Regions from separate parts of the Marinomonas sp. PE14-40 genome, predicted to be linked through region 2. Evidence: predicted binding sites of a transcription regulator. Region 2 holds the regulator's gene; each other region holds the start of a gene.
What was found. Region 2 encodes sigma-54, which starts transcription at its own class of promoters, with help from an activator protein. Its sites were predicted from a motif close to TGGCACNNNNNTTGCTNT; they were not measured.
Positions count from the first base shown of each region.

Region 1 (7,710 bases), 1.3 Mb from region 2:
TGGGTAAACGTAATCGGTACCAGCTAATACCCAACGCTCAACTTCCAATTCATCTTTCAAGTAGTTAACGGCTGGAATAGCTTGCTGGTTCGGTGATGCGCCTGTGTAAAATACATTTTTAGAGGACTCTTCCCCTTCGTATTGAACCGGGTAAAACATCAGACCATTTAGCTCTTCGATAACAGGTAATACGGATTTTCGAGAAACGGATGTCCAGCCACCAAAGATGACATCCACTTCAGCTTCTGTGAGAAGCTCGCGTGCTTTCTCCGCGAATAAAGGCCAATTTGAAGCCGGATCTACCACCACAGCTTCAAGCTTCTTACCCAATAAACCGCCTTTTTTATTTTGCTCTTCTACCATCATGAGCACTGTGTCTTTCAGTGTGGTTTCACTGATAGCCATGGTGCCAGATAAGGAGTGAAGTACGCCGACCTTGATGGTATCGCTTGCTAATGCATTGATCGAAAAAACACTAGAAGCAACTAAGGTTAAACTTGTGATTAGGTTTTTAACTTGCATGAGTAATACGTCCTAAGTAATTAAAAGGAAAAGAAAAACTACGTTTTAAAGCTAATAGAAGAGAGGTTAAAGCCCACCCATGAAAGCTGGGCTTTAACTTTTGTGCTTTTGTGAAGAGTGACCCTAATGAGGCAAGGTCACTCTAAACACATGTTGAGACTTAACTTGAGAAGCGATTAGTTCTTTGTGAACTCTGGGTAAGCTTCCATACCACATTCAGATAGATCAACACCTTCGTATTCTTCTTCCTCTGTGACACGGACACCGATAACCGCTTTGATGACGAACCAAACTACTAGGCTAGTACCAAATACCCAAGTGAAGATAGTGGCTGCACCAATTAGCTGAGCACCAAAGGTAACGCCGTCGTTTGTTAGAGGCACTGCTAGAAGACCCCAAAGACCTGCTACACCATGAACTGAGATAGCACCAACTGGATCATCAATTTTCAGCTTATCTAGTGTCAGAATAGAGACAACAACAATCAAACCACCGACTGCACCAATCAAGGTTGCACCGAGTGCTGTAGGAGTATCAGGACCGGCTGTGATAGCAACTAGGCCTGCTAATGCACCGTTTAACAGCATGGTTAAATCCGCTTTGCCGAATAAAATACGTGCTAGTAACATGGCTGCAACAGCGCCACCAGCAGCCGCTGTGTTGGTATTAAGGAAAACCATGGCAACAGAGTTTGCACTCGCAATATCGCCAAGCTTAAGTACAGAACCACCGTTAAAGCCGAACCAACCCATCCATAGGATGAATGTACCTAGTGTTGCAAGCGGTAGGTTCGCACCAGGAATCGCTCGTACTTCACCTTTAGGACCATACTTACCTTTACGAGCGCCTAGTACCAATACACCCGCTAATGCTGCTGCAGCACCTGCCATGTGTACAATGCCTGAGCCTGCAAAGTCAGTGAAGCCGATGTCGCCAAGGCTATAAAGGCCGAATACAGAACCGCCACCCCAAGTCCAGTTACCTTCCATAGGGTAGATAACACCTGTCATAACAACAGCGAAAGCTAGGAATGCCCAAAGCTTCATACGTTCAGCCACAGCACCAGAGACAATCGACATAGCTGTTGCAACGAATACGACTTGGAAGAAGAAGTCAGAAGCGCCTGAGTAGATAGAGCCGCCTTCAAAGCCATCTTCACGGCCTGAGAAGTCACCGAGTGTGGCATCTACATCTACATTTTGAATACCTGATAAGAATATGTCGCCGCCGTACATGATTGCGTAACCGCAAACGAGGTACATGATGCAAGAGATAGCAAATAACGCGACGTTTTTAGTAAGAATTTCTGTGGTGTTTTTTGAGCGGACTAGGCCTGCTTCTAACATGGCAAAGCCTGCTGCCATCCACATAACGAGTGCACCACAGACTAAAAAGTAAAAAGTGTCCATGGCATATTGTAAATGAAATATTTGATCTTGCATGTTTTGCCCCCCTAAAGGCTAATATAAGACTGCTAAAGATTATGCGCGGCGGTTTAAACCGCTTCTTCGCCAGTTTCGCCAGTACGAATACGGACAGCTTGTTCTAGATTGACAATGAAGATTTTGCCGTCACCAATCTTGCCTGTATTAGCTGCATTGGTGATGGATTCAACAACTTGATCGACGATGTCGTCTGAAATCGCGAGTTCGATTTTTACCTTAGGTAGGAAGTCCACAACATACTCTGCACCTCGGTACAATTCAGTGTGGCCCTTTTGACGTCCGAAACCTTTTACCTCAGTTACCGTGATACCTTGTACCCCAATATCTGACAAGGCTTCACGAACATCGTCTAACTTAAATGGTTTAATGATGGCGGTGATAAGCTTCATAGCGTCACGCTCCTTTTTATTATTTAAAATTCGATTTGATGACTGAAAATGTTAATGGTCTATATTCAACATGTGTGCCATGTTGAAAAACTTGTTACTTTTCAATCTATTACGAAGTTTTTGCTTTTGGTTGTAGAAAATTATCAAAACTTTATTGGGGTTCTTGAGTGTTATAGGGGCGTTTAAAAAAAGCGCTGCGCTAATCTGGTGCTAAGAGTTATTTAGTATTTTAAAAATGCTTTAAAAATAGGGGTAACTTTATGAAAAGCATCAGAATATTGAGATATGCACACTTATTGGGCAGTGTTTAATAAGAGGATAAAGTGACGTTAACTTGGGAATAAGTGGTAAACTTATGCACATATACTTAGCACAAGAAAAAAACGCTTGTGTATAACCAGCTTGAACAATTAAAGGTATGAAGGAGAAGATCGTGATTGATGATTTTATTAAGCAAGTAGGAAATACCCTAGGGGAAACTGCTGCACAACTTAGCAAATTACCGAGCAAAGAAATTCAAGCTCAAGTACAGCAACTTGCGAAATCAACCTTAGATAAGATGGATCTTGTTTCCCGTGAAGATTTCGAAATCCAAGCGGCAATGTTGGCTAAATATAGAGAGCGCGTGATTGAGCTAGAAGAAAGAATGCAAAAGTTAGAACAACAGCTGCAAGAAAAGTAATAGATTAAGATCGATAAAAAAAGTGATCTTAGAGGTCTCAAGATCACTTTTTAAAAATATTGTATATAGCTTGGGGAGATTAAAGCAGGTTCTGAATTGAACGGTAAATTTCCATGGCTTCAGCTCGAGTGTAATTACCGGCTGCCGCATTTCTTCCGATTGTACTTGTTACTCGGATCGCCTCGTCAGAAGGCTCGCTGTCACTCTCTTTGCCATCTAACAAACTAATGTCATCCTGCTTATTTTGCTCACGCATCTGCATGAACTTAGCTTTATCTGACAAAGACACTTCGTCACGATTTGCTTGGCCAATACCATAAGCAACCTTCTCGTTCGACTGCTGTCTAGGCGAGAAATATTGATTCATAGAGCTTGATGAAGAGTTAATTTCCATAACGCAACCTCAGGATACACCCTTTAAGTATCGAACCTAATTGACTAAAAAACAACCAAAGAATGTCGATTAATAGTCTATTTTGGTTAAAAAACAAGCAAAAAAGCCTGTCTTAGCCAAAAAAATACCGATATAAATAAAGCATATCGGTATTTTTAGTCGCCAGACTTAAGCCGTAAAATTGGTTTAAACGGCTTGTTCTTGTTTTATAGGGAGTTATTCAGCTAACAGCATTTGTATCGCCGCTTCATACTCTGCCACCCTCGCTTCTTGGAAACCGACGTGCTGGGCTCTTAAGCGACCTTCTTTGTCAATTAAATAGCTGGTGGGCATACCTATTACGTTAAAGGCATCAGGTAATTGGGCATTTTCATCAAGCAAAACGGGGAAGTTCGCGGGGATTTTCGTCAAGAACTCAAGTGCTAACTCAGGGCGTAAATCTAGATTAATCGCGACGACTTCAAAACCTTTATCCTGATATTTTGCCTGCATTTCGTTCATCCAAGGAAAAGACGCACGACAAGGCCCACACCAAGATGCCCAGAAATCGACCAGTAAGGTCTTACCTTTATAGTCAGTTAAACGCATGCTTGTTTCAGTCAGTTTTGCGTCGGTCACTAAAGGTAAAGATACCTCAGCTTTAGGTGTCATTGGGGCGTCTGCTGCTGCAAAAACATCTGCTTGTGTAGGGTTAGCTTGAATGAGCATGAGAAGCAGCAAAGAAGATGAAGATAATTGCGTAAAACGGGCACGCATCTTAGTGATTAAAATCATAAATACTCATTTGAGGTTGGTTAATTTACTAGAGGTTTTAAATCGCCTCTGTCATCTGCATGACACTTATTTAACTATGATCAAGAATTATAAAATTAGTGCCCGAAGACTGATATATATTTTATTGACTAAATGGGGTTCTGTTTTAAATTAATCTGTTGAATTTTAAAAACTGAACTAACCTAGGAAAAGAGTATTAAAAAAGCTTATTGATTTAAAAGTTTTATAACCAAAGTCGTTTTTAGGATACTAACCTTTCTATCTGCGTCGATCGAGATCATGGAACTGTAAAAAAATGTAGTGGCGAGACAAGAAATTTACGAAACTATTGATTAGCGTCCTTGCCTTTGTCAGACTTTTTATAACTCAGATAATTACCTGTTATTTAGGTTTTTATATCCGCATTAGTTCACCTGTTAGGATTACTTACTATGGATCATAGGAAGATTAACTTCAGGCCAGCCACGGTCGAAGATGCAGAAAATATTAGTCTCTTAGTGATTCTGTTAACGATTGAATTAAGTGATCTCACTAAAACAAAGCGTATTGATATCAATATAGAAGGTACTTCAAATCGTTGTTACGAAATGATAAAAGCAGGCCAATATTTTGCTATTTTAGGCTTTGTTGATGGGGCTCTTTCAGCTGTTGCTACCCTAAGTGAATCCTACTCTCTCAATGGAGGAGGACAAGTTGGCATGATCCAAGAGTTCTATGTTTCTCCAGTTGTCAGGTCCACCGGAATTGGGGCCAAGTTGATGGAAGAAGTAAAACAATATGGCCATCAAAAAGGTTGGTCTTGTATTGATTTTTCAGCTCCTCGAATCTCAAAATTAAAAGAAAATTTGGGATTTTATGAAGGCGCAGGTTTTGATGTATTACATGCCTATAGAATGCGCCATAAAATTCAGCTCAATGACTCAAACGAGATTTAACTTAACCTTCCCATTTACCTCTAAAGGCATTTAAGTCAGTTTCCTTGTTTAACTAAATCATTTTGATAAACCTGTATGACATTCATTATAGATTTTGTGAATTATGTGGCTAATATTCCATCATATATAATCGCCAGTTATAAAAATAAAGACGATTTCTTTGTGTTATATCAATAAGTTTAATAGCGCTTTGTCGTGGGTTTAGTGGCTTTTGTCGCTATTACAATCAAACAAATCAACTATTTAGTTAAATATTGATAGCGCGGAAATTGATCATGGATATTATTTTAATTGCAGGTAGATAGATGACAGTTCAACCCACCCAAGAATATCGCTTTTCTGAGCAAGATAGGCTTATTTCAGCCACAGATACGAAGGGCAATATCGTTTATTGTAATGATGCTTTTGCGACTGTTAGTGGTTATGAAAGAGAAGAGCTTATTGGCCAACCCCATAACCTTATTCGCCATGCAGATATGCCTAAAGCGGCTTTTGCTGAAATGTGGCGTACGCTAAAAGCGGGAAAAGTCTGGATGGGCTTGGTTAAAAATAAGCGCAAAAATGGCGATTATTATTGGGTAAGTGCCTTTGTTACGCCAGTTTATGACGGTAACAAGGTCGTGGGTTATGAATCTGTTCGAATCAATGCTAGCGAAGCAGAAAAAGCCCGTGCGACTCAAGTTTATAAAAGGTTAAGCCAAGGTAAAGCGGCTCGCAGTCTTTTGCATAGTCTACAAATGGGGCTAGCGAAAAGTTTGCCGATATTAGTACCAGGTTTGGCCAGTGCTGGACTTTTATATATGACTTCAGGCACCAGTGCGGCTGGCATAGCGCTTGGTGGCACCTTGGTGGCGAGTGTTTGGCAAAGGCTTAAGGCTAAGTCTCAGTGGCAACAATTATGTGACATGAACCAAGGTACCTATAGTAATGCTTTGGTGGCACAAACCTACTTTGATGAAAGTGGACATCAAGCCAGAGCCAAACTTGCTTTTGCTTGTGAGATTGCCCGTAATCGCACCTCTCTAACTCGCATAGAAGACTCAGCTGCGGGTTTGGGTAAGATTGCCCATGAAGCGAAAGATCAGGTTAATCAAACCAATGTGGCTATTTATCAGCAAAATACAGCGACTCAAGAAGTCGCGAGTGCCATTGATCAAATGGCCAGTGCGATTGATGAAATCACCAATATAGTGCAAAGCAATACTGTGAATGCTCAAGGAGCGTTAAATCATGTTGATACAGGTAGCCAGCTAGCGACCGATGCACTACAAGTGATAGATAAACTGAGCCAATCTGTCGAAGACATCGCGGTGACCATTAAAGAGCTAGCGCAATCCACAGAAGAAATTGGCGAAGCGGCAGACCTTATCTCTATGATTGCTGACCAAACCAATTTACTGGCCTTAAACGCTGCGATTGAAGCGGCGAGAGCCGGTGAGCATGGTCGTGGCTTTAGTGTGGTAGCGGATGAAGTACGTTCATTGTCTCTCAAAACCAGAGAATCCACAGAAAAGATACATGACGTTATTCAAGTGCTTTCATCGCGAGCGCAAAGTGCTGTAACGGTTTCTCAGCAAGGGGAAGAAGTAGCGAAGCAAGGCGTCAGTATTGTCGGTGAAACTCGGTCTTCTTTGAACCAAATTAATGGGGCAGTACAAGAGATTCTAGATATGACATTGCAAATTTCAGCGTCTGTGGAAGAGCAAAGTGCTATGACTGAACATATTAATCAGCAGGTAACAGATATTTCTAACGGTGCGAATCACACCAAGGGCATTGCCGAGCAGACCTTAGCGTCTGGAGTTGAGTTGGAAGAAACAGTCGGTAATGTACATTCAATTATTCGACGCTTTTCTACTCACTAGCGATATCACCCTAAATAAAAAAGGCACTAGATTGGTTCAATCTAGTGCCTTTTTTATGGCCTTTCCTAGGGCAAAAGCTTGAGTCTAAACGTGGTTAGCAAGCCCTAGTGTTTGTGGGTAAGGTGCAAAATATCTTTGCTGGCGTAAGTAGTCATTCCCAAATTGCTCAATATAATGCTGTAGCAGAGTTAAAGGGGTGACTAGCGGTAGTTGGCCAGCTTGGTATTGTCTAATGGTTCTTAAAATACTTTGCTTGGCACTTTTTGATAGCTGGCGTTTAAAGTAACCAAATACATGAAATAAAGTATTCACATGGCCTTTTCTCGGTGCTGGTCTTGATAGCGCCTTCATAAACATAGTGAAGTACTCATCTACCAATGTGCCGATTTGGTCTTTATTTGCATGAGCCAGTAATTGTCCTAACTGCTTATAAAGTACTTGGTTTTGAGATAATAGGATGTACTTATAACTCGCATGAAAATGCATCAAGTTATTTAAGCTTTGTTGCTCCAGCACTTCTTTGCGGAAGTTGTGATGAGCATACACCCTCAATATAAAGTTTTCGTACAAGTGGGCATCATTCAACCTGCCTTCTTCTTCAATAGGCATAAGCGGATACGTTTCTTGCAAGGCAGCTGCAAATAAGCCTTGGCTCATTTCACGTTTAGGCATGCCATTTTCTTGATATACCTTAATGCGAGATA
Region 1 covers NZ_CP130700.1:3,093,856-3,101,565, reverse strand. Annotated here, with positions in the region: gene urtA (urea ABC transporter substrate-binding protein) at 1-522, opposite strand, end outside; gene Q0A08_RS14400 (ammonium transporter) at 699-1,964, opposite strand; gene glnK (P-II family nitrogen regulator) at 2,018-2,356, opposite strand; gene Q0A08_RS14390 (accessory factor UbiK family protein) at 2,790-3,038, shown strand; gene Q0A08_RS14385 (hypothetical protein) at 3,118-3,432, opposite strand; gene Q0A08_RS14380 (TlpA disulfide reductase family protein) at 3,649-4,206, opposite strand; gene Q0A08_RS14375 (GNAT family N-acetyltransferase) at 4,638-5,141, shown strand; gene Q0A08_RS14370 (methyl-accepting chemotaxis protein) at 5,447-7,006, shown strand; gene Q0A08_RS14365 (YbgA family protein) at 7,091-7,710, opposite strand, start outside.
Region 1: a site for sigma-54 is predicted at 2,419-2,436, ahead of glnK (P-II family nitrogen regulator). Genes of this name have one in related genera too.

Region 2 (7,710 bases):
AAAAGCCCAATAACATAAGACGCAATAAAAGCAGTAATCAAATTGATGCCTAACCAAACGGCACGGCGCTTAGAGGTTTGCATAATGGGAGCAAAAGTATCTTCATCGTCATCAAGGCCGGCCATGCTTAACATCGAGTGCTCTGCCTCATCTCGAATGACGTCGACCACATCATCGATTGTAATACGACCTAGCAGTTTACCTGATGCTTCATCAATGACAGGTGCTGATACTAGATCCATCTTCTCAAACAGTTGAGCGACTTCACTTGCTGGTGCGTCAGCTTCGATGACAGTTGTTTCTGTTTCCATGATTTCTCGTACGCTCGCATCTGGGTCTGCAACGAGAAGTTTAGTAAGAGGGAGTGTACCTAAAAACCTATCAGAGCGACTGACGACTAATAGGCTGTCAGTCATGTCGGGTAGGCTTGCGTGTCGTCTTAAGAAACGAAATGCGATATCTATTGTAATATTTGGTCTAACAGTAATGGTATCGGTATTCATTAAGCCGCCAGCAGAGTCTTCTGGGTAGCTTAATAGGGATTCGACTCTTGATCTGTCCTGAGCTGTCATTGATGCTAGTACTTCAGCAACGACTGTCTCAGGTAGGTTTTGAAGTATGTCTGCTAAATCATCACTTTCTAACTGCTCAGTCACTGCGACCAGCTGCTCAGTATCCATTTCCTTTAAAAATTGGACGCTGATATCTTCGCTTAGATACTGGAGTATCTCGCCTTCATTCTTTTGTTCAATGAGGTCCCATAAAAGACGTCTTTCTTTCGGGGGTGAGGATTCTAGGAGGCGAGCGACGTCTTGCGCAGGTAAGGCGCCATTAAGTAAGTACTTAATTTGCATTGTGCCACCTGACTCAAGTGAGTCGGTGACCGTTTGCAAGTGTTGTTGCGTATCCTGTTCAACCATTTTCTATAGGCTTTATTCTTCTTCGTCAAAACGATTGTTGATAAGGGTGGTAATGGCGTCAAGCGCAGCGGCTTCATCTTCACCATTAGTTTTAATGATGATGTTAGTGCCTTTGGATGCAGCGAGCATCATCATTGCCATAATGCTTTTACCATCAACATTGCGTCCTTCTTTGTCTATCGTAATATCACAAGAAAATCGTGATGTGGTTTCTACTAGTTTGCCTGCGGCTCTAGCATGTAAACCTAGTTTGTTAATGATTGTGATCTCTTGCTCTAACATGTTGATCCCTATAACAATGATTTGAATGTATCGTAAAGTGCCTGGTTTGAATTTGCTTGTCTTAAAGACTCAAGTTTTTCAGGAGACTGAGCAAACTCTGCGATTTGACCTAATGTCGTAAGGTGGTGATCGCATTCTTGTGGCGGCACAATTAAAGCAAATATTAGATCGACTTTCTTACGATCTATAGCGTCAAAATCAATCGCTTTTTCTAGGGAGATAACAACCATGGCGGTATGGTTTGCTTCTTCTAGGCGACAGTGAGGTACTGCGATGCCTTGTCCTACACCAGTGCTTCCTAGCTTCTCACGAGCAAGCAAAGCATCAAAAACAGCTTCTTTATCGCAATGAAGTCTATCGGCTACCAGATTAGCAATATTCTCAAGTGTTCTTTTCTTACTTGTTGTTGCAAGGTTTGCTATTACTAGCTCTGGTTTTAAAATGTTAGTTAATGACACTTTCAATTCCGCTTTATATTAGTCTTTTTCGTTCATTTGAAGGGGGGATGTTCATTGCTTCACGGTATTTAGCAACGGTTCTCCTTGCCACTTGTATGCCTTGATCTGCCAATGCCGTTGCAAGCTTGTTGTCGCTTAAGGGTTTTTTGGCGGGTTCATCTGTAATGAGTTTTTTGATCATGGCTCGGATTGCTGTTGAAGAACATTCTCCTCCAGAGTCAGTGCTTACATGACTTGAGAAGAAGTATTTCAATTCAAAGATACCTCTTGGGGTATGCATATACTTCTGGGTAGTAACGCGTGAAATGGTGGATTCATGCATGCCAACTTCTTCAGCAACATCATGCAGTACCATCGGTTTCATTGCTTCTTCACCTAACTCAAAAAAATCAATTTGCTTTTCAACAATACAGCTAGCAACTTTGAGTAGGGTTTCGTTACGACTTTGAATGCTTTTCAAAAACCACTTAGCTTCTTGCAGTGAGTTTTTAATGTAATTTACTTCTTCAGTTTTCTTTGAGCTATTAGCAAGTGAAGAGTAGGTCTTATTGATTCTGACAGGAGGTAGAGCGTCGTTGTTGAGTTCTACTTGCCAAATATCATTTCGCTTTCTGACATTCACATCAGGGATAACATAATCGGTATCATCTTGATCTATGAGAGAGCCCGGTCTTGGGTTTAATTGCTGTATTAGCGCAATAACCTCTTTTAGGGCTTCTTCTTTAAGTTTGGTCTTTCTTGATAGTTGAGTGAAGTCTCGGCTACCCAGTAATGCTAGATGTTGGTTTATTAAGTTGTGCGTGCTCTTGTAGAGAGGGTGATCTTTGTAAGCTTGCAACTGTACTAGCAAGCACTCTCTTAAATCGGCAGAGCAAACGCCAACAGGGTCAAAGCACTGTAGTCTATGTTGTACAGCTAATACTTCGTCTTCTTCTAGCTCTTCAAGTTGTGGGGTTAAGCCTTGCCAAATATCATTAATGGTAATGCTTAAATAGCCATCTGGTTGAACGCATTCAATAATAGAATAAGCAATTTCTATGTCACGTTCAGAGAAAGGGGTTAAATTGAGTTGCCATATGAGGTGGTCTTGAATGCTTTCAGAAGGGGCGTTTCGGCTTTCGAAATCAAAGTCATTGTCATAGCTTTGGCCTTCTGATGCGGCAGCTGAGTTCTGATAGGTGTCATCCCAAGAGCTGTCGATGGATAGTTCTTCAGGGATGCTTTCTGTCCATTCGGACTCTACTCGCGCTTCATCATTGTTCTGACTATTTGCGCTAGCTTCATTATCTTTTTTGTCAGTGCTTTCTTCTACATTTGTGTCATTAAAATCATCGTCATCCATCTCTAATAATGGGTTAGATTCTAAGAACTCATGAATTTCTTGTTGTAAGTCCAATGTAGATAATTGCAGTAAACGTATAGCTTGCTGCAATTGAGGGGTCATGGTCAGTTGTTGACCAATTTTTAACTGTAAAGATTGCTTCATAGTGAAACACTTTCTGTAAGAATGATTTGGAACGAGTTATGCATATTACTCCCTTTTTTAGTAAAAGAGAAAGATCTAGAGTCGGAAGTTGTCACCAAGGTAAACTTTTTTCACCTGTTCATTCGAAATGACTTCTTCGGCATTGCCTGAGGCAATAATATGCCCGTTTCCGACTATGTAGGCTTTGTCGCAAATATCTAATGTTTCCCGCACATTGTGGTCTGTGATAAGAACGCCAATGCCACTTTGCTGTAGATGTTTAATGATTTGTTTGATGTCTCCAACAGAGATTGGGTCAACACCTGCAAAGGGTTCGTCAAGCAAGATGAATTTAGGGTTCATAGCAAGGGCGCGTGCAATTTCAACACGTCGTCTTTCGCCCCCAGAGAGAGCCATGCCTAAATTTTTACGAATGTGGGTGATATGGAATTCGTTAAGTAGTTGTTCAAGCTTTTCTTCACGTTCTTGCTTAGAAAGGCTTTTGCGAGTCTCTAAAATGGCCGCTATATTGTTTTCAACAGACATCTTGCGAAAGATAGATGCTTCCTGAGGGAGGTAGCCAATGCCTTTTTGTGCTCTTGCATGCATCGCCAGATGGGTGACAGGTTCGCCATCAATAAATATATCACCTTTATCATTAGCAACCATGCCAACTATCATATAGAAGCAAGTTGTTTTACCTGCTCCGTTTGGGCCTAATAGGCCAACCGCTTGGCCAGATTCAACCGCAATAGATACATCAATAACAACCTGACGTTTTTTATAGCTTTTAGCTAAATTCTTAGCTTCTAAAATCGCCATTAATTAGCCTTAGGTGGAGTGTTGGATTGTGGTTGTAGTGTCATAGAAACACGACCGCTTTTGTTTTTCTTCGCTTCAAATGTGCCTGTAGTCATGTCATAGCGAATGAAGTCTGCGGCGATTTCATCCTCACCACGTTTAATAAAGCCTTCTCCCTCTACTTCTAGAATAGAGGAGCTACTGTCATAGAATATTTTTGTGCCACGGCTAATGATCATATTGCCAGCAGCGTCAACTTGTTGGCTAAAATTTGCAGCTTGATCGTCTGTTCCTTTTGCAAAGATCTTGTCATATTTATTGTTGGATTTTGAGCTGGTAATGGTTAATTTATTTGCGCTAATTAGTATGGTGCCTTGGCTAACTTTTACATTGCCAATATAAATGGCATTGCCTTTTTCATTGTCAATGAAGGCAGAGTCAGCTTCGATTTCAATAGTTTCTTGATAATCTTCAGGTAGTGCGTATCCAGATGTAGTGCTAAAAATACAGCTAACTAAAAATAATAATTTAACGATTTTGTTCATAACTTCCTCGTACAGATCCCTGCATTGTGACCTTGTTTGAACTGGTGAATGCGGTGATAGTGTCTGCTTTAATGTTGCCTTGTGCTGATGTGATGTTTGCTTCACCTAGGCTGGTGATGCTTTGGTCTTTATCTGTATAAATAATAGTGTTGGACGTAATAATGGTCGGTTTTAATTTATTTGATTGATTCGTTATTTTAGCAGAACCGTTTAATAATATATCGCTGCTACTGTCTTTAATTAAACCAGTATCGCTGGATGCCACCCAAACACTGCTTTTTTGAGTTTTGCTTACTGTCGGCTTTATAAGACGTGACTCACCTTGCATTGGGTAGTGCTTAATTTCTTCTGCTAGTAGCTTCTCGGTTAGAACCCCATTTGCATCAAATGTTTTCGTCTCGACACCTTCTAAAAAAAAGTCGGGAGCAGACTCTAATTCACTTTTTTGTACCAAGCTTTGCTTAGGTGTTAGGCCAAACCAGAATGTGAACCCAAATACTAATATGGTGCCCAGCGCAATAGAAACAAGTGTCCACTTCTGTTTCATGATAAATATTTACCTAGCTTGTAAAAATAAACTGATTAAATAAGTAGCATAACTGATGAGTAAGAGAATGCCGATCCATTTTGGGATGCTGGTAGATTTTGTCTTGCGAAAGATAAGGATGCAAAGCGCTAAGAATAATGAGGTGCAGAACATCCACCAATAATCCCTGCTCATGATGTTAGGGTCAATGATTCCTGGTGCAATGATTGCTGGCAAAGGAAGTACGGTTGCTAAGTTGAAGAGATTTGAGCCTAATATGTTGCCTATGGCAATATCATGGTGCCCTTTCAATGCACTTGTTATTGATGCTGCCAGTTCTGGAAGGCTGGTTCCAATCGCTATAATAGTGAGGCCAATAAGAAGTTCACTAACGCCAAAGGCGACGGCTATACCTGTTGCTCCCCAAACAAGAATTTTGGAGCTCAAAATTAAAGCAGCAAGACCAATTACGGCAATGGTTAGGGATTTTGTGACGCTTGAACCGTCATCTTCTGGAAGTTCTTGCGTTAGCTCTTCTTCTAGACTTTTGCTATTTCGTAACAATAAAAATAGCGCGACAAAAAAAGCAATGATCAGAATAATACCGTCCAAAACATCTAGGCTGTTATCTAGCATAAGTAAGCCAGCCAGAATGGTAATACCAAGTAATATAGGTACTTCTTTTGTTGCTAACCCTTCCTTGACTGGAATGGCACTAATAAGGAGAGTAGCACCAAATACTAATGCGACATTTGCAATATTTGAACCCAATACGTTACCGACAGCGATTTCAGGGGCACCATCTAATGCGGCAATTGCGGATACCACCATTTCGGGCGCCGATGTGCCTAAAGCTACCAAAGTAAAGCCAATAACAATTGGGCTGACATTTAGTTTTTCTGCTACCAATGCAGAGTGTTCTATAAACTTGTCGGAGCTAAAAACCAGAAGAATAAGGCCAAAAAATAGGGCAGCAGAAAATAGCAGCATGAGGTAAAACTGACTCGTATGAAAAATGATGCCTCATTTAATGAAGTTTGCTCCATAAATTCAAGACCTTAAATGCCATAAACCACTTAATCTCCTTGTTTTAGTGTTCAATTTATTAAAATCCAGTGTAATATTCACGTTTGGTGATAGAGAACCAGGGAAAACTAATGAGCAATAACTTTGTTGATATTCAGAATATGAGTTTCTATCGTGGTGATAGGGCAATTTATAAAGACATATCGCTACAAATTCCAAAGGGTAAAATTACTGCTGTTATGGGGCCAAGTGGAACAGGGAAAACGACCTTGTTGCGATTAATTGGTGGACAGCTAATGCCTGATGAAGGGAAGGTTCTATTAGATCAACAAAATGTACCGGACTTATCAAGAAAACAATTGTACGAAGCTAGAAAAAAAATCGGCATGTTGTTTCAAAGTGGTGCACTTTTTACTGATATTAGTGTCTTTGATAATGTTGCTTTTCCATTAAGAGAGCACACAAACTTTAGTGAAGATGTGATTCGTGATGTTGTCTTGATGAAATTACAGAGTGTCGGTTTACGTGGTGCGGCTAAATTGATGCCAGCTGAACTTTCTGGTGGTATGGCTAGACGAGCAGCACTTGCTAGGGCGATTGCATTAGACCCACAATTGGTAATGTTTGATGAGCCTTTTGCAGGGCAAGATCCAATATCTATGGGGGTTGTTGTTGAGCTAATAAAACGACTCAATCAGTCTGTCGGTATGACGTCTGTATTGGTTTCTCATGACGTAGAAGAGTCTCTATCTATTGCTGATTATGCTTATATTCTTTCTGGCGGTGCGGTTGTTGCTCAAGGCACGCCAGATGAGATTAGAAACTCGTCCGATGAAAGGGTTAGGCAGTTCTTAGGTGGCTTGCCTGATGGGCCTGTGCCTTTTCATTTTGATGCAATGGACTATCAAGAGGATATGAATATGGGTAGGACAAATTAAATGAAATCAATACAGTCGACAGGATTGACTGCGATTAATTCGATTGCTGCTTTTGGTCGGGCAGGGTTGTTTTTGATCCATGTTATGTTGCATAAGCCAAAATCTTTTTCTGGGGCGATGAATTTGTTGATAAAGCAAATTTATTCAGTCGGTGTGCTTTCCCTTGTGATTATAATTGTCTCTGGGCTTTTTATCGGTATGGTGCTTGCTCTTCAAGGTTATACCATTTTAGCTAAATTTGGCTCAGAACAAGCAGTAGGTCAATTATTAGCGCTGACTTTATTGCGTGAACTAGGACCCGTTGTGACTGCTTTGTTATTTGCTGGACGGGCCTGTTCAGCTTTAACTGCTGAAATTGGTTTGATGAAAGCAACGGAGCAACTTTCAAGTCTTGAGATGATGGGGGTTGACCCTTATCGACGTATCATTGCACCAAGGTTTATCGCTGGCCTAATATGTTTGCCCATTTTGTGTATTATCTTTTCTGCTGTTGGCGTGTTAGGTGGTGAGTTTGTTGCGGTAAGCTGGCTGCAAATTCATGGTGGAAGTTTCTGGTCATTAATGCAGCAGTCAGTTTATTTCTCTACGGATGTTGTTAATGGCATTATTAAAGCGCTTTGTTTTGCTATAGCGACAACTTGGATTGCAGTGTTTCAAGGGTATGAGTGTGAGCCGACATCAGAGGGTATCGGTAAAGCCACAACAAGAACTGTTGTGTTGGGGTCATTGTCGATTCTCGCATTAGATTT
Region 2 covers NZ_CP130700.1:1,817,649-1,825,358, reverse strand. Annotated here, with positions in the region: gene mgtE (magnesium transporter) at 1-920, opposite strand, end outside; gene Q0A08_RS08330 (HPr family phosphocarrier protein) at 933-1,202, opposite strand; gene ptsN (PTS IIA-like nitrogen regulatory protein PtsN) at 1,211-1,660, opposite strand; gene Q0A08_RS08320 (RNA polymerase factor sigma-54) at 1,674-3,146, opposite strand; gene lptB (LPS export ABC transporter ATP-binding protein) at 3,222-3,947, opposite strand; gene lptA (lipopolysaccharide transport periplasmic protein LptA) at 3,947-4,471, opposite strand; gene lptC (LPS export ABC transporter periplasmic protein LptC) at 4,455-5,018, opposite strand; gene Q0A08_RS08300 (calcium/sodium antiporter) at 5,028-5,987, opposite strand; gene Q0A08_RS08295 (ATP-binding cassette domain-containing protein) at 6,155-6,961, shown strand; gene mlaE (lipid asymmetry maintenance ABC transporter permease subunit MlaE) at 6,962-7,710, shown strand, end outside.

Region 3 (7,710 bases), 1.4 Mb from region 2:
ATACAGATAAGTGAAGCTCACCACGACCAGAAACGATGAATTTATCCGGTGTATCACCTTGTTCAACGCGCAATGCAACGTTATGGATAAGCTCTTGGTCAAGACGGTCTTTGATGTTACGAGTGGTAACGAACTTACCTTCTTTACCAGCGAATGGAGAATCGTTAACGATGAAGTTCATGCTAACGGTTGGCTCATCTACGCTTAGCGCAGGTAGTGCTTCAACATTTGTTGGATCACACAAGGTATCAGAGATACTTAGCTTGTCGATACCATTAATACATACGATGTCACCCGCAGTAGCGAGTTCAGTATCGATACGGTCAAGACCCATGTAGCCTTTCACGTTTAGTACTTTACCTTTACGCTCAGAACCATCAGCAGATTTAACAACGACTTGTTGGTTAGGAGAAAGCTTACCACGTGTGATACGGCCTACACCGATTACACCAACATAGCTGTCATAATCCAGTGCAGAAATCTGCATTTGGAAGTCACCTTCAGGATCTACTTGAGGCGCTGGTACGCTATCTACGATCATTTGATAAAGTGGCGTCATGTCTTCAGCCATTTCTTCTGGATCAGTACCTGCAATACCATTGATTGCTGATGCGTAAATAACAGGGAAGTCTAATTGCTCTTCAGTTGCGCCTAGGCTATCGAAAAGATCAAACACTTGATCCATCACATAGTCAGGACGAGCACCAGGACGGTCAATCTTGTTGATAACAACGATTGGACGTAGGCCCTGTTCGAATGCTTTAGAGGTTACGAAGCGAGTTTGAGGCATAGGGCCATCAACGGCATCAACCAATAGACATACACAGTCAACCATAGATAGTACACGTTCTACTTCACCACCGAAGTCGGCGTGTCCAGGTGTGTCTACGATGTTGATGCGGTAGTCATTCCATTTGATGGCTGTGTTTTTAGCCAAAATGGTAATACCACGTTCTTTCTCTTGGTCGTTCGAGTCCATGATACGCTCAGCGCCTTCGTCCTTGCGATCGAGGGTACCTGATTGGCTCAAAAGTTTATCAACCAAGGTAGTTTTACCATGGTCAACGTGGGCTATAATGGCGATGTTTCTTAAATTCTCGATCACAGTAGTGTTTCTCGGCTAGCTGATAAAAAGTTGCGCGCATTATAGGCGATCTTGCTAACAATTTGTTAAAAAAACACTCAAATAACTCACTTTATTCTTCTGTTTCTAAAAAACATCGTACAAAACAAGATGATCTAGGTCAGATTCACCCAAAATTGTCCTGCTAGGGCATCCATTTTTTGCGCTAAAGTTTGCATTTCATTGCAAGTGTTCAAATCTTGTTTACTGCGTGAAGCGATTTCATTGGTGGTTTGACTCACTTGAGACATGTAACCATTAATCGTTTTAGCGGCTGCATTTTGCTCTTCCATCACTTGTGCAATTTGATCCGCATGACTATGGATACCTTCTATACCTTGTTGCACAGCACCAATTGAATTAACCGCATTTTGTGTTTGCGTATCACATTGATGAGCGCTCTCTAATGTATCCCGCATTTGTCTTGAAGCAGCTTCGGCACTTAGCTGTAAACTGTCTATCGCTTTCACGATTTCATTGGTTGAATCATGAGTACGAGTGGCTAAAGCACGTACTTCATCGGCGACTACAGCAAAACCTCGGCCACGCTCTCCCGCACGGGCAGCTTCAATAGCAGCATTTAAAGCTAGCAGATTAGTTTGCTCTGCTACATCTCGAATCACTTCGACCACAGAACTGATGGCTGAACTTTGCGACTCTAGGTCGTCCATTATATTGGTGGCATCTTTAACTTTCGCTATCATACCGCCAACTACTTGCTCACTTTCATTCACTGCAGCCAAACTAGACTGCATATCCATTGCTGCTTGCCCTGCAATATTAGCCGCTTGGGTCGAGTTATGGGCCACATCACTGATGGCACCCGACATATTACTCATGGCACTTTCAATATGGTTAAAATCACTAGAGAGACTCATCAAACCCATTTGGTTATCGGCAATGCAATCCTGAAGATCTTGCTGCTTACGTCGTATGATTTTAGAGAAGTTGCTAATACGGCCAACAACGGCGGCCGTTTCACCTTTTAAACGGGTTAGCGCTAACTCTATCTGCCCTGCTTCATCTACGCGTCCGGTATAAATGTATTTGGCTAAATCTGAATCAGAAATTTTTGCTGCTTTTTTAAGAGAGGTTTGAATAGGTTTAAATAGCCAGACAGTCACTAAACTTGATAAAGCCAGCAATGAGATAAATTCCATCAGACTGATAAAGCTTGATGTTTGATTTTGCACTAATAAGAATAACAGACAGAGGATAAGGCTGTTTGAAGCCAGTATTTTAGAGAAGAGTGAAAAGCGAGGATACTTAGCAAAACTAGGTTTTTTACCTTGGTTAAGCGCCTGATAGACAGTTTCAGCTCTGGCTTTAACCTTTTCGTTTGGTCGTCGCCTTACAGATTGATATTCCAATACCTCTCCATCTTTAATGACAGGGCTAGCATAAGCATCAACCCAATAATGATCACCATTTTTACAGCGGTTCTTCACCACCCCCATCCAAGATTTTTGTTCTAAAAGGTGTTGCCACATATCTGTGAAAGCAGCAGAAGGCATATCAGGATGGCGAATAATATTATGCTTCTCACCCACTAGCTCATCCATGCTATAGCCACTGATTTTTTCAAAGTCGGGATTCACGTATTGGATTTTGCTTTTTAGATCTGTGGTTGAAAGTATATTTGCATCCGATGCAAGCTGTTGTTCATTATGAGAACTCATTTTGCCTTCCTTATGAGATAGATCAGAAAGAAAAATATTAAGGCATTAAAAAGCCTCATTATTTGATTAACATCAAACTCACTTGGGAGCTATTGGTTACTTTTTGTCCTTTGTGTAATATTGCGTAACAAGCTTTTTTAGAGCAATACAAAAAAAGCCAAAACAAGATGTTTAGATCAAGTTTTGGCTTTTTAAGTGTAAAGTTGCGACTTTTCTTTAATTAAGGCAGATATACGCCTATCTTTTCATGGCCTTTACCGAGTAAAGAGGCGGCATGTATTTTACTCATTACACCTTTACCACAATAAAGCAGATGTGTTGTCTCTTTATCTAATTCTGACCATTTATTTTCTAGCGCAAAAAACGGAATTTCAATCACTGGTCGGCCACTAACTTTCAATGGTTTCTTCTCAATTTCATCAGGATGGCGAATATCAATAATCACCTCATCCGAAACAGGCACTCGTACAATTGGCACTTCACCTTGATATTGTTTATCAACATCTTCCATCACAGTACGGATAGAAACAGATTTAGCATTTTCAACTGCGGCATCTAAAACAGCAAAATCAAACTTACTTTCTTCATGCTCTATTTTAGGAAGCTTAGCGCGAGTTGTCGGCTTCACCGAAATCACACCACAATACTCAGGAATACTAGCCGCAAAAGCAGCGGTACCAATTTTGGTCGCTTGATCAATAATTTCTTGTTTATTCGTTGTAATAAGTGGACGAATAACGAGTTCATCTGTTACATCATCAATCACTTTTAGATTCACCAAGGTTTGGCTCGATACTTGTGCAACACATTCGCCCGTTACCAGCGCCTTTGCACCAAGATCTTCCATTACCTTACCCGCCGCTCTTAGCATCATGCGTTTTAAAATAACGCCCATCTGCGAGTTATCAACTTTAGTTAGTATTTCACCCACCACATCTTCAAATGGAATAGTGACGAACTTAACCCCAATATTAGAACCGTACTTTTCCCACAGGTACCAAGAAACTTGTTTCACACCTATTTCGTGAGCATCGCCACCTAGGTTAAAAAAGCAGAAATGGGTTTTAAGGCCACGACTCATAGTCATATAAGTGGATACGGTAGAATCATAACCACCCGAAATCAAAGATAATACAGGGTCATGAGAACCAATAGGATAACCACCTAGGCCTTTTACACGCTGCTCAATAATCCAAACTCGATTGTCTCTTATATCAATTGGCACCAGTACTTCAGGATTCTTTAATCTTACCGCTAACGCATTACAACGTGCTTTTAAGGTACCGCCAATTTGGCGCTCTGCATCAACAGAGGTAAAGTCATGTTGACCCACACGCTTTACACGGACTGCAAACACGGCATTTTCGAGTACATCTCCGTATGAGACGATGGCTTCATCAACGATGGCTTCTAACGTCGTGAATTCGAATTCACGCACATATTGGAAGTGTGCAATGCCCGCAATATTCGCTAATCGATGAGTAAACTCATCTCGCAGCTCATCTTTTTCAGATAGCACCTCTATAAAGTCCCAATTTCCTGTTACGACAACATTTTCGTCATGCTCTGTTAACACTTGACGAATATTCTGTCTGAGCTGTTTCACAAAGGTTTTACGGACAGGGCGACTTTTAATAGTGATTTCTGAAAAGAACTTAACAATGAATTTCATGGCTGCTTACGACTGAATAAATAATGTGAACACATTATAAAGAAAAGTCGGAAAAGCAGAAAACTATTTATTTGCACCAATAAGTGACACCACAAATAAAACGCGCACTAAAAAAGAGCATAAAGAGAGATATGATCTATACTTATTTTCCGCATTACGACAGAAATAAATAAATAGCTTCATAACACCTTGTAAAATAAGACTTTAATTATTTTTCAGGTTAGGTGGCACAGAAAATGCTTTATTTCCAATAAGAAACGCTTCATTGTGAAGCACAGCAAAAGTTATGTGAAAATTACTCACGCACTTAGGAATAAACTAAATTACTGGAGAGCTAGTATGTCAAACAAAACTCTGGCATTGATTGCCGAACACGATGCTAAATGGGTAGACCTTCGTTTTACAGATTTTATAGGTAAAGAACATCACGTTTCTATCCCTGCATCTACAGTTGACGAAGAGTTCTTCGAAAATGGACAAATGTTTGACGGTTCTTCCATTTCTGGTTGGAAAGGCATTAACGAATCAGACATGATCATGATGCCTGAAGATGATTCTTGCCTAGTTGATCCTTTCACAGAAGAAGCAACTATCATTGTTCGTTGTACTATTATCGAACCTTCTACAATGCAAGGTTACGATCGTGACCCACGCTCTGTTGCAATCCGCGCAGAAGACTTCCTAAAGTCTACTGGTCTTGGCGACACAGCTTTCTTTGGTCCTGAGCCAGAGTTCTTCATCTTTGACGATGTTAAGTGGAAAACTGACATGTCAGGCTCTATGGTTGAAATCAACTCTGAAGAAGCTGCTTGGGCATCTAACAAGTCTTTCGAAGGCGGTAACATGGGCCACCGCCCACGCGTTAAAGGCGGCTACTTCCCAGTACCACCAGTAGACTCTCACCACGACCTACGTGCTGCTATGTGTGGCGCAATGGAGTCTATGGGTCTTGTTATCGAAGTACATCACCACGAAGTAGCGACAGCGGGTCAAAACGAAATCGGTGTTAAATTCAACACTCTCGTTAAGAAAGCTGACGAAGTACAAGTAATGAAGTACTGCGTACACAATGTTGCTCACGCTTACGGTAAAACAGCGACATTCATGCCAAAACCTATCGTTGGCGATAATGGTTCTGGTATGCACGTACACCAATCTTTCTGGAAAGGCGGCGAGAACCAGTTCTCTGGTGATCAGTATGCAGGTCTTTCTGAGATGGCGCTTTACTACATTGGCGGTATCATCAAACACGCTCGTGCACTAAACGCTTTCACAAACGCTTCAACAAACTCTTACAAGCGTCTTGTTCCAGGCTTCGAAGCACCAGTTATGCTCGCTTACTCAGCTCGTAACCGTTCTGCTTCTATCCGTATTCCTTACGTTGCTAGCCCTAAAGGTAAGCGTATTGAAGCGCGTTTCCCTGATCCAACCGCTAACCCTTACCTAGCTTTCTCTGCAATGTTGATGGCTGGTATCGACGGTATTAAGAACAAGATCCACCCTGGCGATGCTGCTGATAAAGATCTATATGACCTTCCAGCAGAAGAAGCGTTGGCAATCCCAACTGTTGCTTCTAGCCTAGAACAAGCTCTTGAAGCACTTGATAACGATCGTGAGTTCTTGACTCAAGGTGGCGTATTCTCTGACGACATGATCGATGCTTACATCGCTCTTAAATCAGAAGAAGCGCTACAAGTATCTATGACAACTCACCCAGTTGAGTTCGAATTGTACTACAGCCTATAAGACTAAAGCTTGCGGCTTTAAGCTTAATAAAAACCCAGCTTAGGCTGGGTTTTTTTATGCCCCAAAAAAGAGCACACCTCTCGCGCGCACAATAATGGTGCGCTAAAATATCTATATTAATGACACATTATACTGATACGACCCCGTTTTACGCTTTTCTAGTTTTGGTTCGTATCTTGCAGAGTTAAAGGGAAGTAAGAGGATAATAACGTGCATAGTTTACTGATTGATCATTTATCAACCGCCGTGGTAAAGCTAGATAATGAACTGCTTATCGAGTATCTCAACCCTGCAGCAGAAATGCTTTTGGCAGTAAGTCGTCGCCGTGTCTATGGACAGAGTATTGAGAATGTTTTCTTCGAAGATGAAAGCAGTATTTCAGCCCTTCATAATGCAGCAAATACTGGCTACCCATTTACCAAGCGTGAAGCCAGATTAGAAATGCCTAATGGCAAAAAGCTATTCTTGGATTACACGGTTACACCTGTCATGGGTGTACTTAGCAGCACAGAAAGCCTACTGATTGAGCTATATCCTAGAGATAGGATGAAGCGTATCTCCCAAGAAGATGAGTTATTGGTCACTCACCAAACCAGTAAAGAGCTGATTCGAGGTCTCGCCCATGAGATCAAAAATCCACTAGGAGGCATACGTGGTGCGGCTCAGCTTATTAGTCGTAGCTTTAAAGATGAAGGATTAAAAGATTACACCCAAGTCATCATTGAAGAGTCTGACCGCCTTAGAGATTTAGTCGACCGTCTTTTAGGCCCAAGACAGTTACCTAAAATAGAGCTCTTAAATGTCCATAAAGTCATTGAACGGGTAAATCAACTTGTAACGGTTGAAGCCAATGAACAAGTTCGTTTTATTCGAGATTATGACCCAAGTATTCCAGATATTATGGGGGACAGTTCTCAGCTGATCCAAGCCCTTCTAAATGTAGTACGTAATGCCATGCAAGCATTGCTGCAAGATAACTCTCAAGATAATAAAGAAGTACGCATCATGACGCGTGCTTTACGTCAGTTCACCATAGGTTCAAAGCGCCATAAATTAGTTTGTAAAATCAGCGTTATAGATAATGGTCCGGGCATTCCTGAGCCAATTTTAAAAACCCTTTTTTATCCTATGGTCAGTGGCCGCCCAGATGGCACCGGACTTGGCCTATCTATTGCACAATCCATCATAAATCAACACAACGGTCTCATTGAATGTAAGAGTGAGCCTCACCAGACCCTATTTAATATATTGCTGCCCATTGAAAGCGCAAACTGAGGCAAGGAGAAAATTACATGTCACAACAAGATACAGTATGGATAGTCGATGACGACAGATCGATTCGCTGGGTATTAGAGAAAACACTAGAGCAAGAAGGTATCCAAGCTAAGTTATTTGATAACGCAGAGTCACTTATGAATCTGCTAGAGCACGAAAAACCAAGCGTTATCATTAGCGATATCCGTATGCCAGGCATGGACGGTCTTACCTTG
Region 3 covers NZ_CP130700.1:3,214,291-3,222,000, forward strand. Annotated here, with positions in the region: gene typA (translational GTPase TypA) at 1-1,105, opposite strand, end outside; gene Q0A08_RS14930 (methyl-accepting chemotaxis protein) at 1,240-2,802, opposite strand; gene thiI (tRNA uracil 4-sulfurtransferase ThiI) at 3,023-4,474, opposite strand; gene glnA (glutamate--ammonia ligase) at 4,814-6,220, shown strand; gene glnL (nitrogen regulation protein NR(II)) at 6,431-7,495, shown strand; gene glnG (nitrogen regulation protein NR(I)) at 7,513-7,710, shown strand, end outside.
Region 3: a site for sigma-54 is predicted at 4,700-4,717, ahead of glnA (glutamate--ammonia ligase). Genes of this name have one in related genera too.

Region 4 (7,710 bases), 2.0 Mb from region 2:
CAAACAATTTATCCTCTTACCTGAGTTTAACGGATTGTGCCGCTAACTTAACTAGAAGTTAACACGTCATCATAAATATTGATTATCACACTTATTAAACCGTGAAAAAGATTAAGGAAAGCGCCTAGAGAACCTGACTAACCCTTTGTTATAGCCAGTAATTTAGCGGGCATATTAGTGAAACTTAATTAGGGTTATACTCATTATTCTTCTATTGAGATAAACAAGGTTGCTTGTGACAAACTCAACAAAAAAAATTGCCATCTTTGTCGATGTTCAAAACATCTATTACACCTCAAGGCACACCTTCGCGAAGCATTTCAACTATCAAAAATTTTGGGATGAGATAGCTGCCCAAGGAGATATCGTTGCGGCTTACGCCTATGCCATAGACAGGGGCGATACCAAGCAAGCTCAGTTTCAGCAGATCCTTCGTGGCATCGGTTTTGAGGTAAAGTTAAAGCCCTTTATTCAGCGCCGCGATGGTTCTGCAAAGGGTGATTGGGATGTCGGTATTACTATTGATGTGCTCGCTGCTGCACCAGATGTAGATATTATCGTCTTGGCCTCTGGCGATGGTGACTTTGCCTTATTACTCGATGCAGCGAGAGAAAAGCACCAATGCCAAAGTCATGTTTATGGGGTTGATAAACTGACCGCTGCAGGCCTGATTGATTCATGCGATTACTATCGTCAAATCAACAGCAGCCTCTTAATGTGAGAAGAAGGTAAGGCGAAAATCGATCTCGTTTCCTCACAAAATGGCCTATTATTGAAATTAGCCAATCATGTTTTAATGCCGTCATTTTATAGGGGCTTATCTTATGTCGAACCATGAAAAGATTAACTATGTCGAATTACCTGCAAAGGATTTAGCCGTCACAAGAACTTTCTTCTCGACGCTCTTTAATTGGTCTTTTACCGATTACGGCCCTGAGTACACCGCCTTTTCAGATACAAGCGCAGGACTGAACGGCGGCTTTTTTAGGTCAGATCTTGCTAGCAATAGCCAGCATGGCGGTGCCTTGATTGTGCTTTATAGTGAAGACTTAGAAGAAACGCTGGAAAAAATAGACGCCTTTGAAAGTGGCAGTATCAATAAAGACATTTTTCATTTCCCTGGTGGCCGTCGTTTCCATTTTTTAGACCCTAATGGTAATGAGTTTGCGGTTTGGTCTGACATTGGCATCGAAGTCGCTTAACCCCTAATCACCTGATTAAGCTCTGATCTTATGTTATTTATACTGAACCATGCTCATTAACACTTTATGAGCTGATTTCGCTCACTTGTCGATAAATACTTTAATCGGGTAAACTTCGCTTCCATTTAGGGATCCTGTTCCACCTAGGGAGCCTGTTTTATCGACAAGAGAACCCCATGACTGCCCCTAAACTTGCCTATCAAAACAAACTCAAGCAATCTGATTTTATCGCGGACACAGCGCAACAAGAGGCACTTGAAGCACTCGAAGTTCGATATTGGCAGATCATAGAATCGTTAAAGCAAGCAGACCAAACTAGCCAAGTACAAAGTCCCGACACGCAAGCCGGCGCTCAGCTAGATTCCCAAAAGCCTTTGGTACCAATACAAGGCTTGTATATGTGGGGAGATGTGGGCCGAGGCAAAACCTTTTTGATGGATATTTTTTATCAAGGTTTACCCGAGCAAGGTAAGCTACGATTGCATTTTCACCACTTTATGGCTCATGTCCATAAGGAGATGCGAGCAATTAGCGGCCAATCTGACCCGCTACTTCAAGTTGCTGATAAACTCGCAAAGCAATATCAGATTATTTGTTTTGATGAGTTTTTTGTTTCGGATATTGCTGATGCCATGATTCTGGGCCAGCTTTTTAAAGGTTTGTTTGATCATGGGGTAACCTTAGTCGCCACCTCCAACATTCCCATCAATCGACTCTATTGGGAAGGCGTACAACGCCAGCAATTTGAGCAAACTATCGCGTTACTAGAAAACCATTGTCAGCAGATCAACCTACAAGGTAATGAAGACCATAGGTTGCGCCATCTTGACCAAGCTAAAACCTATTTTGTAAACGATGAAATCGACTTCTCGGCACTCTTTGCACAGCTCAATCAACAGCCTGATAGTCTGATTGAAAAACAGCAAAGTATCAGTATCTGCAATCGCCCTATTCCCACAGTACAACATGCTAAAAAGATAGTTTGGTTTGACTTTAATAGCTTATGTAATAGCCCTAGATCGCAACTAGACTATATCGAAATTGCCGATAAATATGACACCATCATGCTCTCTGGTGTACCTGCTCTTGGTGGCGAAGTTAGCGAACAGATTAAAGCCAGAGGCACAGAAGATGGTAGCTTTGAACCAAACCAAACCAGTGAAAGAAAGATTTCTTTTGCGCCAGAAGATGACTCGGCTCGCCGTTTTATCAGCCTAATTGACGAACTTTATGATTGCCATAAAACCCTCTATTTAATGGCAGAGGTTCCTTTGGATGAACTCTATCATGGTGGTGCATTAAGCTTCGAATTTCGCCGTGCTATTAGCCGCCTAGTCGAAATGCAAAGTAAACAATACCTTTCTAATCAGACATAAATAGACACAGACGTCTTCGTCTTTACCATGGAGCAGGCATACTTGAATCTGCTCCGTGACATAATTTAGCCATTAAACTGACACATTTTTGTCACCTCCCACCGCTAGCCTAAAGATTCGTCTTTTTCGATAGTGCTAGGAGCATGACAGTGATTCAAGTTGAACAGATTTTAGAAACTAGAAATCCTTACTTGTTATCTAAGTCCCCTTTACTGAAAAGTTCAGCGGTCAGTATTTTGAAACAACTGCTCCATCAAGATGAAGTCAACGCCTTTCTCGATGAACACAAAGAGGCTTCGGGTTTTGAGTTTATCGATAAGGTACTAGAGCACTTTAATTTTGCTTATCAAGTTAGCCAATTAGATAGACCAAATATTCCAGCAACAGGTCGAGTGCTTATCATAGCGAACCACCCATTAGGTGCCTTAGATGGGCTCGCGTTGGTTAAACTGATTAGCGAAATCAGACCCGATGTTAAAATCATTGCCAATGACCTCTTAGCCGCGTTTGATGCTCTAAAGCCCTTGGTTTTACCTGTAAATAACATGGAAGGCAAAGCGGGTAGAAAGCAGATACAAGAGATAATGCAAAGCCTGCATAATGACGAAGCCGTTATCATGTTTCCCGCAGGGGAAGTATCACGTTTATCGGGTCGAGGCATTCAAGATACTAAGTGGAACCAGAGTTACTTAAAGCTCGCTCAAAAAACGAATAGCCCTATCTTGCCGGTACACATCAGCGGCCGTAACTCATTCTTGTTTTATACCAGTTCCTTGCTGTATCGACCTTTATCGACCATACAACTGGCAAACGAGATGTTTAAGCAAGAGAATCGCAGCATCAACTTTAAGATAGGTCAGGCGATTGAGATTCAGCAGCTCGCTGGTCTTCCTATCTCAATTAAAGAAAAGAACAAACTGGTTAAACGCCATTTATATCGTATAGCCAAAGGGAAAAAGCCCTTATTACAAACCCAAAAAACCATCGCTCACCCTCAAAGTAGACAACAGATTAAACAAGAATTAAAGCAGGCTGAACTGCTAGGAAAAAGTAATGATGGCAAACTCATTTACCTTTTTGACTACCACTCTCAATCAGCCACTATGCAAGAAATTGGTCGCCTCAGAGAGATATCCTTTCGCCAAGTAGGGGAAGGTACAGGCGAAGCCTACGACCTAGATGACTATGACAAAATCTACCGACATTTGGTGTTATGGGATGATGAGGAATTAGAAATTGTTGGAGCTTACCGCATTGGTGAAACAGCACGTTATTTGGAAGAGGGTTTAGAGCACAGCATATATAGCGCTGAACTATTCAACTATGACAAAAAAATGGCCCCTTATTTTGTCCAAGGCATAGAATTGGGTCGCAGTTTTGTACAACCTAAATACTGGGGAAAACGTAGTTTAGATTACCTCTGGTATGGCATTGGCGCTTATTTAAACCAACACCCAAATATACGTTATTTGTTTGGCCCTGTGAGTTTAAGCAATCACTATCCGACTTTTGCCAAGGACCTGATCGTCAGTTTTTATCAACGCCATTTCATGGATAATGAAAAGCTTGCGCATTCATTTACGCCTTATCATATTAGTCATGAAAATAAGGCCGTAATAGATACGTTATTCAAAGGTGAATCCTACAAGGAAGATTTCACCACATTAAAAGAGCAGCTCAAGCATTTAAATGCCGTCGTTCCAACTCTGTATAAGCAATACAGTGAAATTTGCAAAGAAGGTGGTGTGAGGTTTTTAGATTTTGGGGTGGACGCTGAATTTGGCTATTGCATTGATGGTCTAGTGTTAGTCGATATCAATATGATCAAAGCCAGTAAAAATCAGAGGTACAGAGGCGAAAAATAAGCCTCTGTTGTGCTGTTAGGTTGGCCCGATATCTTCTGTCGGGCTTTTTTCTTGGGCTAGCTCATCTTGCTCAACCTTTTTGATCACGCGCTTGTAGACCACATAAACAGCCAACTTAATAACGATTAAAACAGCAACAACTGTATAAGCAATACTTTCAGGATCCATGACCATCTCCTCTAAACAGATGCCTTAAACATAAGATAAATTTATCTTTGAAACATTGATCTATAACAGAAAAAGCTAATATAAGATTAACACTGACTGAATCGGGTTAAAATAACTTCAAATCGCTTGACGCAAATTACCAAATCATTACGTACTGTCGAGTTATTCGATTTTAACATAATTGCTATTATCAGAGCTTATTGGGAAGCTGGATTATTAATGTTTAAGCTGGTGAAAAAAATAACAATTAAAGTGAGACAAAATGAAAGCGGATTTACTTATTCAAGTCGTGCTGCCAGCAGCCCTATTTATCATAATGCTAGGTATGGGTCTGACACTAAAGCCTATTGATTTCAAGCTGGTTGTCGCAAAACCCAAGGCCGTATTATTAGGCGCGTTAGCACAAATGCTAATGCTCCCCATACTGGCCTATCTCATTATTCTAAGCCTCAATATCCAAGGCCCTTTAGCATTAGGCTTGATGATTCTGGCTCTATGTCCTGGCGGCACTACCTCAAACTTATATACTTATCTCGCCAAAGGGGATGTGGCCTTATCCGTTACACTCACTTCTGTGGTTAGTCTGATTGCACCTTTTAGCGTGCCCTTCGTGCTACTTATTTTTATGGACTTATTGTTAGGCAGTGGCGAAGAAGTCAGCCTACCTGTGCTTAAAACGGTTATTCAACTGCTTGTGATTACAGTATTACCCATTTGTTTAGGCATGCTAATTTATCGTGCTAAACCCAAGTTTGCGATAGCCGCTGAAAAGTTTGTCAAAATATTCTCAGTCGCCTTTTTACTATTAATTGTGGCGGGAATTGTCGCGAAAAACATTAACCATATGGGCACTTACTTCGCACAAATGGGGCTTGCAACCTTACTACTTAATGTTATCTGCATGCTATTGGGCTTTACCTTGGCAAGACTGGCAAAACTCAACTTCGCACAGCAAAAGTCCATTGCCATAGAGGTTGGTTTTCAAAATGGTACCTTAGCCATAGTTATCGCTCTCACCTTGTTAGAGAACACGGAAATGGCCATCGCTGCTACCTGTTACTCATTACTCATGTTTGTCACAGGTGCTGTCTTCACCTTTGTTCTTGGCCGTTTCAACGGGTCTGAAACACCCAAACTAGCCAGTTAATAATCCTTTGCATTGGCTAGCTCAAGAGGATGGTAAGTATTCCACTTGTCGTCCTCATTGCCTTATTTGTGGGCAATCAAACCAAAGCTCAGTCTTTTTGCCCCAGTTTTTGCAATTTCTTTTAAACAAGAAAAATGCTCAGCGCTGCTTTTCTATTATCAATTCCCCACTATCATAATATTGTCCCTAATCTGTCACATTGACTAGATACCATCGATAAGGATTGCCTTTATCTGGCGCGAGAATTGCAGTAAAAAATCTAGGTATTTCTTGTTTTGTCACGACATGGAGTTAAGCATGATTGAAAAAAAATATTTAAAAAGTAAGCCTGTTTGCAAAGTAAAGTTCGCCCTGAGTAAAGAGCAGGTAGCCGATGCGAAAAGCATAACGCTAGTGGGTGAGTTTAATAATTGGGATGAGGCTGCCACACCAATGCGCAAACAAAAGTCAGGCGTCTTTGCCTCCACCATAGATTTAGCCGTTGATCAGACTTACCAATTTCGTTACCTGATAGATGGTAATATCTGGCTTAATGATGACAAGGCAGACGGTTATGTGGCCAGCCAAGTCAGCCATGAATCCAACTGCGTTGTTAATGTCTAACGCACAAATTGGCTGTCTTAAAATCAAACCCAGAGCGTTTGCCTCTTAGCTGCCTAAGAAGACATAAATAAAGACCACCTTTTGACATATCAATAGGTGGTTTTTTTGTGCCATTAAAAGGTTAATCTGAATGACAAAATTACGACCTAAGCTTAGCTATTAACACCAAGATTTAAACTGGAATTTCTTGCAGGACTTACCTAAAGCCAAAAACCGTGTACAATGTTTTTATTAAATGAGCGTTTAACAAAAGATATTTTTCTTAAAAATAGTCTAACGTAAAACGTATCTAACCTATTTTTGTCGACTCGCAAGCTTTCGTCAGGAGATTTTTATGACAACTCAGCAACAGTATATTCACGGTCAGTATCAAGCCTCTACTAGTGGCGAAACCTTCGATACGATCAACCCAGCCACTGGCGAAGTTATCGCAAGTGTCGAACTTGCTTTAGCTGCGGAGCTTGAAGCGGCTGTTGAATCAGCAAAAGCGGGCCAAAAAGTTTGGGCGGCGATGAGCGCAGTAGAACGTGGCCGTATCCTAAAGCGTGCTGCTGAACTGTTACGCGAGAATAACGAAGAGTTGGCTAAGCTAGAAGTGCTAGACACAGGCAAGCCAATGCAAGAAGCAAACTGTGTTGATATTTTAAGTGGTGCAGATGTTATCGAATATTACGCAGGCCTTTGCGACAAGATCCAAGGTGAATACCAAGACCTAGGCGACGGCAACTTTTTCTACACCCGCCGTGAAGCACTAGGTGTATGTGCCGGCATTGGTGCTTGGAACTACCCGATTCAAATCGCTTGTTGGAAATCAGGCCCAGCTCTTGCTGCAGGTAATGCGATGATTTTCAAACCATCTGAAGAAACGCCTTTAACCGCTCTTAAGCTCGCAGAAATCTATACCCAAGCAGGCTTGCCTGATGGCGTATTTAACGTGCTTCAAGGGGATGCTAGAACAGGGCAACTTATTACAGCTCATCCAGGCATTTCGAAAGTGTCTTTCACAGGTGAATGTGGCACAGGTAAAAAAGTCATGACCTCTGCAGCACAAACATTGAAGCAGGTCACCATGGAATTAGGTGGCAAATCACCTATGATTATCTTCCCTGATACCGCGGTAGATGTGGCTGTTTCTGGTGCAATGTTGGCAAACTTCTACACCCAAGGTGAAGTCTGTACTAATGGTACCCGTGTCTTTGTTCACGAAGATATGATGGAAGCGTTCAAAGCTGAGCTAAAAGAACGTACAGAAAAAATGATCATTGGCGACCCTCAAGACCTTGATACTCAGGTAGGCGCTTTGATTTCTAAAGATCACATGCACAAGGTGCTAGGTTTTATTGATGCCG
Region 4 covers NZ_CP130700.1:3,791,572-3,799,281, reverse strand. Annotated here, with positions in the region: gene Q0A08_RS17570 (LabA-like NYN domain-containing protein) at 230-721, shown strand; gene Q0A08_RS17565 (VOC family protein) at 825-1,202, shown strand; gene zapE (cell division protein ZapE) at 1,379-2,578, shown strand; gene Q0A08_RS17555 (lysophospholipid acyltransferase family protein) at 2,722-4,443, shown strand; gene Q0A08_RS17550 (hypothetical protein) at 4,459-4,611, opposite strand; gene Q0A08_RS17545 (bile acid:sodium symporter family protein) at 4,874-5,758, shown strand; gene Q0A08_RS17540 (isoamylase early set domain-containing protein) at 6,056-6,361, shown strand; gene betB (betaine-aldehyde dehydrogenase) at 6,696-7,710, shown strand, end outside.
Region 4: a site for sigma-54 is predicted at 5,993-6,010, ahead of Q0A08_RS17540 (isoamylase early set domain-containing protein). Genes of this name have one in related genera too.